3 regions of the Pseudomonas anguilliseptica genome follow, and region 1 is predicted to be linked to each of the others. Evidence: predicted binding sites of a transcription regulator. Region 1 holds the regulator's gene; each other region holds the start of a gene.
What was found. The regulator sigma-54, encoded in region 1, starts transcription at its own class of promoters, with help from an activator protein. The targets are predictions, from matches to a motif close to ANTGGCATNNANNTTGCTNT.
Positions count from the first base shown of each region.

Region 2: BLW24_RS24240 (flagellar basal body rod protein FlgF) is a predicted target of sigma-54. The motif match lies at 1,328-1,347, and genes of this name have one in related genera.
Region 3: BLW24_RS13165 (pilin) is a predicted target of sigma-54. The motif match lies at 1,768-1,787, and genes of this name have one in related genera.

Region 1 is NZ_FNSC01000001.1:870,099-873,343, forward strand. Features, by position in the region: gene lptB (LPS export ABC transporter ATP-binding protein) at 1-398, shown strand, start outside; gene BLW24_RS04180 (RNA polymerase factor sigma-54) at 538-2,052, shown strand; gene hpf (ribosome hibernation-promoting factor, HPF/YfiA family) at 2,247-2,555, shown strand; gene ptsN (PTS IIA-like nitrogen regulatory protein PtsN) at 2,571-3,044, shown strand; gene rapZ (RNase adapter RapZ) at 3,047-3,245, shown strand, end outside.
Region 2 is NZ_FNSC01000001.1:4,975,122-4,978,366, reverse strand. Features, by position in the region: gene flgE (flagellar hook protein FlgE) at 1-1,187, shown strand, start outside; gene BLW24_RS24240 (flagellar basal body rod protein FlgF) at 1,396-2,136, shown strand; gene flgG (flagellar basal-body rod protein FlgG) at 2,183-2,968, shown strand; gene flgH (flagellar basal body L-ring protein FlgH) at 3,090-3,245, shown strand, end outside.
Region 3 is NZ_FNSC01000001.1:2,715,444-2,718,688, reverse strand. Features, by position in the region: gene BLW24_RS13170 (hypothetical protein) at 1-1,232, opposite strand, end outside; gene BLW24_RS13165 (pilin) at 1,288-1,722, opposite strand; gene pilB (type IV-A pilus assembly ATPase PilB) at 1,944-3,245, shown strand, end outside.

The DNA.
Region 1 (3,245 bases):
ATGGCGCTGCACGCCGCAAGGAACTTGAGGGGCTGCTGCAGGAATTCCATATCAGCCATATCCGCGACAACCTTGGCATGAGCCTGTCTGGTGGTGAGCGCCGCCGCGTGGAAATTGCCCGCGCTTTGGCGACCAACCCCAAGTTCATCCTGCTCGACGAACCCTTCGCCGGTGTCGACCCGATTTCCGTGGGCGATATCAAGCAGATCATCCATCACCTCAAGGCCAAGGGCATCGGTGTATTGATCACCGATCACAACGTGCGCGAGACCCTGGATATCTGCGAAACCGCCTATATCGTCAGCGATGGTCAACTGATTGCAGAGGGTGATGCCGAGACTATTCTGGCCAACCAGACAGTCAAAGAAGTTTACCTGGGGCATGAGTTCCGGCTGTAACCACAGCTTTTCTCAAGCCGGCTGCAGCCAAGGCTAGGCAAAACCCTTAAAGTCAGGCATATAATTTGCTTCCTAGTGGCGCTTTTTTGAAAACGCCCTGTAGTGGATTGCGCACAGACGCCGGTAAATAAGGTCTGCAATGAAACCATCGCTAGTCCTGAGAATGGGCCAGCAGCTGACGATGACGCCGCAGCTGCAACAGGCCATCCGCCTGCTCCAACTGTCGACCCTGGATCTGCAGCAAGAGATCCAGGAGGCCTTGGAGTCCAACCCGATGCTCGAACGCCAGGAAGATGGCGATGATTTCGACAATTCGGACCCTATGGCCGATGGTGCAGAAAGCGCCAGCCCCAGCGAACAGCCCGAAGCGCCCTATCAGGAAACCAACTACCAGGAAGCCACGCAGACCGTGGACAACCTGGAAGAAGGTGATTGGGGCGAACGTATTCCTAATGAGCTGCCCGTCGATACCGCCTGGGAAGACATCTACCAAACCAGCGCCAGCAGCCTGCCCAGCAGCACCAATGACGACGACGAGTGGGATTTCACCACACGCACCTCCAGCGGCGAGAGCCTGCAAAGCCACCTGCTATGGCAGCTCAACCTGGCGCCTATGTCCGACAAGGATCGCCTGATTGCGGCCACCCTGATCGACTGCATCAATGACCAGGGCTACCTGGAGGAAAGCCTGGAAGAAGTCGTCGAAGCCTTCGATCCGGAACTGGATATTGAGCTCGACGAAGTCGAAGCCGTGCTGCACCGCATCCAGCAGTTCGAGCCTACCGGCATCGCCGCGCGCAACCTGGGCGAGTGCCTGCTCCTGCAACTGCGCCAGCTGCCGGCGAAAACCCCATGGCTGAGCGAAGCCCAGCGTCTGGCCAGCGACTACCTTGATCTTCTCGGCAGCCGCGACTACAGCCAGCTGATGCGCCGCATGAAGCTCAAGGAAGATGAGCTGCGCCAGGTTATCGACCTGATTCAAAGCCTCAACCCGCGCCCTGGCTCGCAAATCGAATCCAGTGAGCCGGAATACGTGGTGCCCGATGTAATCGTGCGCAAACACAACGAACGCTGGCTGGTGGAGCTCAACCAGGAAGCTATGCCACGCCTGCGGGTCAACGCGCAGTACGCCGGTTTTGTGAAGCGCGCCGACTCCAGCGCCGACAACACTTTTATGCGTAACCAGCTGCAAGAAGCGCGCTGGTTTATCAAAAGCCTGCAAAGTCGTAACGAAACTCTGATGAAGGTTGCCACGCAGATCGTCGAACATCAGCGTGGTTTCCTCGACTACGGCGATGAGGCGATGAAACCCCTGGTGCTGCACGATATTGCTGAAGCTGTGGGCATGCACGAGTCGACTATTTCGCGGGTGACCACACAGAAATTTATGCACACCCCGCGCGGTATTTACGAGCTGAAATATTTCTTTTCCAGCCACGTCAGCACCTCCGAAGGCGGCGAATGCTCGTCCACGGCGATCCGCGCCATCATCAAAAAACTGGTCGCCGCGGAAAATGCGAAAAAGCCGTTGAGTGACAGCAAGATCGCTGGTTTACTGGAGGCACAGGGCATTCAAGTAGCCCGCCGCACGGTCGCCAAGTACCGTGAATCCCTCGGAATAGCGCCTTCCAGTGAGCGCAAACGATTGATCTAAGGCGGCACGAAGAAGGAAGACAGATCGCACTGCACAGAACACTCCCGGCCACGCCTTTTCGCAAAAGCAGCCATACTGCCAACAAGCAATTAGCGGCCGTGCCAGGCTCGTTCTGTCAGAGTCTTCCACGCCAAAGTGTTCCGGCGGCAGGCCTCTCGCCTGCCTCTTACACACGGCAACAAGGAGAAAGCGGTATGCAAGTCAACATCAGTGGACACCAGCTGGATGTGACCGACGCCCTGCGCGACTACATCGCCGAAAAACTCGGCCGATTGGAGCGCCACTTCGACAAGATTACCAACGTGCAAGTCACCATGGAGGTCGAGAAGCTCAAACAGAAAATCGAAGCGACCCTGCACATTGCCGGCGGCGAAGTCGTCGCCAATGCCGAACATGAAGACATGTACGCAGCCATCGATCTACTGACTGATAAACTCGACCGACAACTCATCAAACACAAGGAAAAACAGCTCGACCGTCAACAGGGCGCTATGGCCCGCTGACATCGTCTATCTCCTATGATCCGACTTGAAACCATCCTGCCCCCCGGCCGTTCCCTGGTGAACGTGCCGGGCGGCAGCAAAAAACGTGTCCTCGAACAGATTGCCAACCTGGTGGCGCGCGAGCTGCCTGACCTGGATGGCCAAGACATCTTCGAAAGCCTGATTGCCCGGGAAAAACTAGGCTCGACCGGTTTCGGTAATGGCATTGCCATTCCGCACTGTCGCCTGCCCGGTTGCACCGCGCCGATCAGTGCCTTGCTGCGCCTGGACTCCGCCGTAGACTTCGACGCCATCGACGGCGCGCCTGTGGACCTGCTGTTTGTCCTGCTGGTGCCCGAAGCGGCCACCGATGCTCACCTAGAGCTGCTTCGGCAGATCGCCAGCATGCTAGACCGCAGCGATGTGCGCGCCAGCCTGCGCCAAGCCGAAAGCAGCGAAGCCCTGTACCAGGTGGTCGTGGACGTACAAAGCCAACTCAACCGAGCCTGAGCATGCGCCTGATCATCGTTAGCGGTCGCTCCGGCTCCGGGAAGAGCACCGCCCTCGATGTACTTGAGGACAACGGTTTCTACTGCATCGACAACCTACCGGCCGGCCTGCTACCTGAACTGGCCGAGCGTGCTCTGCTGCACACAGAGCTACTGCACCCACAGGTCGCAGTGTCGATTGATGCACGCAACCTGCCGAGCC
Region 2 (3,245 bases), 4.1 Mb from region 1:
TGTCGCAGCTGTTCAATCAGGGCAATATCAATTACACGCAAAACGCCCTGGACCTGGCCATCAACGGTAATGGCTTCTTCGTCACCAGCAACAATGGCGAGGTCAGCTACACCCGTGCCGGTTACTTCGGCACTGACCGTGAAGGCTTTATGGTCAACAACTTCGGCTACCGGCTGCAGGGCTATGCGGTTGATGCCAGCGGCAACCTGCAGAACGGCGTGGTCGATGACCTGCAGATCCAGACTGCCAGCCAGGAGCCGCGTGCAACCGAGAGCATCCTGCAGACGTTCAACGTCAACTCGACCAATGTGCGGCCGACCAATGCCGGCACCATGGCCGCTCCGACCTTCGATCCTACCGACCCGCTGTCCTATAACTCCTCGACCTCGCTGAATATCTATGACAGTCAGGGTAACTCCCATGTCATGACGCAGTATTTCGTCAAGGATGCGGCGCCGGCCAACAACAGCTGGACCATGCATGTGCTGATCGACGGGGTAAACCCGCGTGACCCCACCAGCACGCGACCTTTCAGTTATGACTTGAAATATGACGCGGCGGGGCAGCTGGCGACGCCGGCATTTACCCCGCTGGCAGGCATCCCGCCCAACGCCGCCCTGGATGCGCCGGCCATCCCGGTGGGTACGGTGAATGGCGTGATTCCCTATGCCCAGGCTGACTGGATTCCGGCCGAGCGTGACCCGGTCACCGGCAACCTGGTGCCCAATGGGGCCGACAGCGCCACCGCCGGCTTTACCTTCGACGTGCGCGGTTCCACGCAGTTTGCCAGTGCCTTTGCTGTTAGTAGCGTCAGCCAGGACGGCTACACCACCGGCCAGCTGTCAGGGCTGGAGATTGACGACACCGGGGTAATCTTTGCCCGTTACACCAACGGTCAATCGCGGGTGCAAGGGCAGGTGGTACTGGCCAACTTCGCCAACGTGCAGGGGCTGACGTCGGTTGGCAAGACCGCCTGGGTGCAGTCGTTCCAGTCGGGTGAGCCGGTGGTCGGTACACCGCGTAGTGGCACCCTGGGTGCGCTGCAGTCGGGGGCGCTGGAGGACTCCAATGTCGAACTGTCGGATCAGTTGGTTAACCTGATCGTGGCGCAGCGCAACTATCAGGCCAACGCCAAGACCATCGAGACCGAGAGTGCGGTGACCCAGACCATTATCAACCTGCGTTGATAAGTGGCGTTGTCTGCGGCAGGCAAGCCGTCTGCCGCAGGCGGCAAGACTACGCCGTTCAGGTTGTACAGAGGCTCCTTCGGGAGCCTTTTGTTTTTTAAAAATTCATAAATATCAGTTGCTTATGGTTATTTTTCGAGTGTGGCATAGCTATTGCTTCATAGTCTGCATAGAGCAGCGGGCGGCAAGCCCAACTCGGAGAATTACCATGGATAAGATGCTGTACGTTTCCATGACTGGTGCCCACAACAACACCCTGGCCCAGCGTGCCCACGCCAACAACTTGGCGAATATCTCGACCAGCGGCTTTCGTCGCGATTTCGAGCAGGCGCGCTCCATGCCGATCTTTGGTGACAGTTATCCGTCGCGGGTCTATGCGATGAGTGAGCGCCCGGGTACCGATTTCACGCCTGGCTCGCTGCAGGAAACCGGTCGCGATCTGGATGTGGCGGTTGGCGGCAAGGGCTGGCTGGCAGTACAGGCACCCGATGGCACTGAAGCCTACGTGCGCACCGCCAGCCTGAACGTTGACGCCCTGGGTGTGCTGCGTACCGGCAATGGCTTGCCGGTGATGGGCAACGCGGGGCCGATTGCCGTGCCGCCAGAGCAGAAGATCGAGATCGGCAAGGACGGCACCATTAGCATTCGCGCCCTGGGCGAAGACCCCAATGTGCTGGCCGAGGTTGACCGTTTGAAGCTGGTCAACCCCGATCCCAAGCAGATGGAGAAGGGCGTCGACGGGATGATCCGCTTCAAGGGGCAGGGCCCGGTGTTGGCGGATGCCAATATGGAGGTCACCTCGGGCTTTCTCGAATCGAGCAACGTCAATGCCGTGGAAGAGATGACCGCGATTCTCTCCCTGTCCCGCCAATTCGAACTGCAAGTGAAGATGATGCGTACTGCCGAGGACAACTCGGCGGCGATGGCTCGCGTCTTGCAGATGACCTAATTATCAGCACGCGGCGTCGTTAAAACGACGCCCGAGGAGAATCGATATGCTTCCTTCACTGTGGGTCAGCAAGACCGGTCTGTCCGCTCAGGACATGAACCTGACCACCATTTCCAACAACCTGGCCAACGTCTCGACCACCGGCTTCAAGCGTGATCGCGCCGAGTTCGAGGACTTGCTGTATCAGATCCGTCGCCAACCTGGTGGCCAGTCCAGTCAGGACAGCCAGCTGCCTACCGGCCTGCAATTGGGTACCGGGGTGCGGATTGTCGGTACGCAGAAGATTCATACCCAGGGCAGCCTGCAGACCACCGAGCAGCCGCTGGACATGGCGATCAACGGTCGCGGTTTCTTCCAGGTGCTGCTGCCTGACGGTACGGTTTCCTATACCCGTGATGGCAGTTTTCACCTCAACTCCGATGGCCAGGTGGTGACGTCCAATGGCTATGCCCTGGAGCCGGCCATCGTGCTGCCTAACGAGGTACGCACCTTTATCGTGGGCGAGGATGGCACTGCATCGGTGACCACCGCCGGCAACCCGCAGCCGCAGATCGTGGGCAACCTGCAAACCGCCGACTTTATCAACCCGGCGGGCCTGGAAGCGATCGGCAACAACCTGTTCCTCGAGACCGCCGCCAGCGGTGCACCGCAGGTCGGTACGCCTGGTTTGAATGGCCTGGGCGTGATGCTGCAGAACACTCTGGAAAACTCCAACGTCAGCGTGGTCGAGGAGCTGGTGAACATGATCACCACCCAGCGCGCCTATGAAATGAACTCCAAAGTCATTTCCACTGCTGACCAGATGCTCGGTTTTCTTTCGCAGAATCTTTGATAGGTAAGGCCGGTTAGTCGCGCTGCGGTTGGCCTGGCTTTGGATACAGCAAGGAATCGCTTGAACGGGTGCTGGTGACTCAGGTTACGCACCACCCCAGACAACGCATGAGGTAGTAGATATGAACCGGCTGATAATCATAAGTGCACTGCTTGGCCCCCTGGCTTTGAGCGGCTGCATGGCTCCCGCGCCTAAGCCGGATGATCCCTATTACGCTCCGGTGATGCCGCGTACTCCGCTGCCGGCGGCGCAGAACAATGGTTCGATCTATCAGGCC
Region 3 (3,245 bases), 1.8 Mb from region 1:
AGCTCCAACTTGTCGTTATCACTCCATAGCGATGCACGCAACCAACTCATAGAGGCGAGAATACCCAGCACAGCAACGGCCAGCGCCGGCAACAGCTTGAAACGACTACTGTAGATGACGCAGTAGTAGGCCAGCGGCAGAAACAGGAACAGCGATGCCAGATAGTTGCGATGCTCGAAGTACAGTTCAAGCCCGACGACGGTGGACTCCATCAAGTGGGAGGCAAAGAAGAACAGTACACCCAGACTAATCAACGGCGCCTTTTTACCAACAGCAAAAGCAAAAGCCAGCAGAGCTACAAGAAATGCAATGGCAGAGAAAGTGCTAGCCGGCTCAAACAAGCCCTTGGAAATGACATAGCCATCCTGATAAAGACCATTGCCTTCAATTCTCGGTACGAACAGGTGCAGTAGGTATTCGCAGACAATTCGAGACTCTGTCAGCAGCCGCTGAATTTGATTAAAATTTCGATTGGGCCAGGGGTTATCCGAAAAATCGATAACACAGGCTAGCAGCGCAAAAATAGCCAGCGAGGGCAACCAGAGAAACAGGGCGCGCCACTGCCACGCAGGCCTACCTTCTTTCGGCAGGCAGTACTCGATCACCAGCACCAGCAACGGCAGCAGCGCACCGTTCTCCTTACTGAAGGTAGCCAGCAAGGTTCCAGCCGCCAGGCCCAAACTCATGAGTATATATGCGCGTCGCGGGCGCATGGCCAACTGCAGTCGGCCATAGAGATACAGAACAATCCCGGCCAGACAAAACAGCGTCGCCAGTTGCGCCATACGCTGCACCACATATAGCGTTGTAGATACCATGTAGGGGTGCAGCAGCCAAAGAGCACAGGCCAACGCAGCAACCCATTGCGCCTGACTTTCACTGACGCTTTTAAGGTTGCGCACGAGCAATAAGGCGGCCCAGCACAGCAGCAGACCACACAGAATATGAATCAGAAGATTGGTCTGCTTAAACCAGGGGGCTTGGCTAGGCCAGGTATTGTCATCCAACAGAAAGCTGAGCAATGCGATAGGACGCCCCGTAGGCCCGGACTCGCCGCTAAAAACAAACGCCTGAAAGGTTTCCCAGTTAATTACGCCACCGAGATACCCCATCGCTTCTAGATTCGGATAATCATCAAATAAAAAACCGCCTGCCACCCCCGGAAAATAGCACGCGAAAGCCAGAGCCATAATGGCATATAGAAAAAATACAGCTCTCACTTCTTTAGACATTTACTTAGCACCAAAAAAAACGCCCGCAAAATGCGGGCGTATGCAAACAAGATATTTAGGTGCGGCAGTTCGAAGGACGGAACTTAGCATCAACCGGGTTAGTGGCGCCGGCCTTACAGGTCCACTTAACCGACCCCGCTGCAGTGAAGGGACTGAGAACCAAGGTACTGTCGCTTGCTACCTTCGCATTGTAGGTGATAGTGATCATACCATTCGCACCAACTGCTACCGACGTAACTGCGTTACCGTTAATGGACCCCGCAGGGGCAAGGCCTGCCAAGGTGTTGCTGTCAGGGAAAGCCCCGATAGACGAAAAGTACTCAGTAACCGTGGTTTTTGCGCCAGACGCCAGACTCAAGCCCTCGGAGACATGGGAACGTTTGGTGTAATCCTGATAAGCCGGCAGCGCAACAGCCGCCAGAATACCGATGATCGCAACCACAATCATCAATTCGATCAGGGTAAAGCCTTTTTGCATTTGAGCTTTCATATAGCATCTCCTAGTTATGTTCAGGTCAGCGACCTACACCAACCCAATGCACCCTTCGTGCCAATTCTTAAACAGCTATTTTAGGCAAGCCCTGCAAGCCAATAACGCAGCACCGCCACACCCTGCCGGCACTAACCGCCTTTTTTTGTCACCCTCCAGCTTTGCGTTTGGCACGCATCAATCAACTAGGCTATAAGGCAAGGATTGTTATGGAGCCTGCAATGAACGATAGTGTGTCCCTTACCGGCCTTGCCCGCCAGATGGTTCTGGCAGAACTACTGGATGAAAAAACCGCTCAACAGGCGCAGAGCCAGGCCCAGCGCAATAAACTGTCGCTGGTCACTTATCTGGTGCAGAACAAACTGGTTAAAAGTCGCGTGCTTGCCGAGCTTGCCTCCGAGCAGTTTGGCGTATCCTTCGTCGATCTGAATTCGATAGACAAAGAAAGCCAACCCAAGGATCTAGTAACCGAAAAGCTGGTGCGCCAACACCGCGTGCTGCCGCTATGGCGTCGCGGCAACAAGCTATTTATCGCTGTTTCCGACCCCACCAATCACCAAGCTGTCACCGACATCCAGTTCAGCACCGGAATGAACACCGAAGCCATCCTGGTGGAAGACGACAAGCTTGGTGAGGCTATCGAAAAATTCTTCGACTCGACCACAAGCGGAATAGACGACCTAGGGGATATAGATCTCGACGGCCTGGATGTTGAAGCGGTCAGTGACGATGCGCAGGACAACGGGGACAGCAATGCTGCCGATGACGCGCCAGTAGTACGCTTTGTCAATAAGATATTGCTGGATGCCATTAAAGGCGGCTCATCTGACCTACACTTTGAGCCCTACGAGAAGGCATATCGCGTACGCTTTCGCACAGACGGCATTCTGCATGAGATAGCTCGGCCGCCCATCCAGCTATCACCACGCATTTCTGCTCGATTGAAGGTTATGGCAGGCCTGGATATTTCCGAGCGCCGCAAGCCGCAGGATGGACGCATCAAAATGCGCATATCTAAAAGCAAATCAATCGACTTTCGTGTAAGTACCTGCCCAACCCTGTGGGGCGAAAAGATCGTAATGCGGATTCTTGACTCCTCCAGCGCGCAGATGGGTATCGACGCACTCGGTTATGAAGAGTCGCAAAAAGAGCTCTATATGTCCGCCCTGAAGCAGCCACAGGGCATGATCCTGGTGACAGGCCCTACCGGCTCTGGCAAAACGGTCTCTCTCTATACAGGCCTGAATATCCTCAATACCGTTGACGTAAACATCTCCACCGCTGAAGACCCCGTGGAAATCAATCTGGAAGGCATCAACCAAGTCAACGTAAACCCCAAACAGGGCATGGATTTTACTGCCGCACTGAAGTCATTCCTGCGTCAGGACCCGGACATCATCATGGTCGGCGAGATTCGCGACCTGGATACCGCGTCCATCGCTATCAAAGCAGCGCAAACCGGCCACATGGTGATGTCCACGCTGCACACCAATAGCGCAGCAGAAACCCTGACTCGCCTGCGC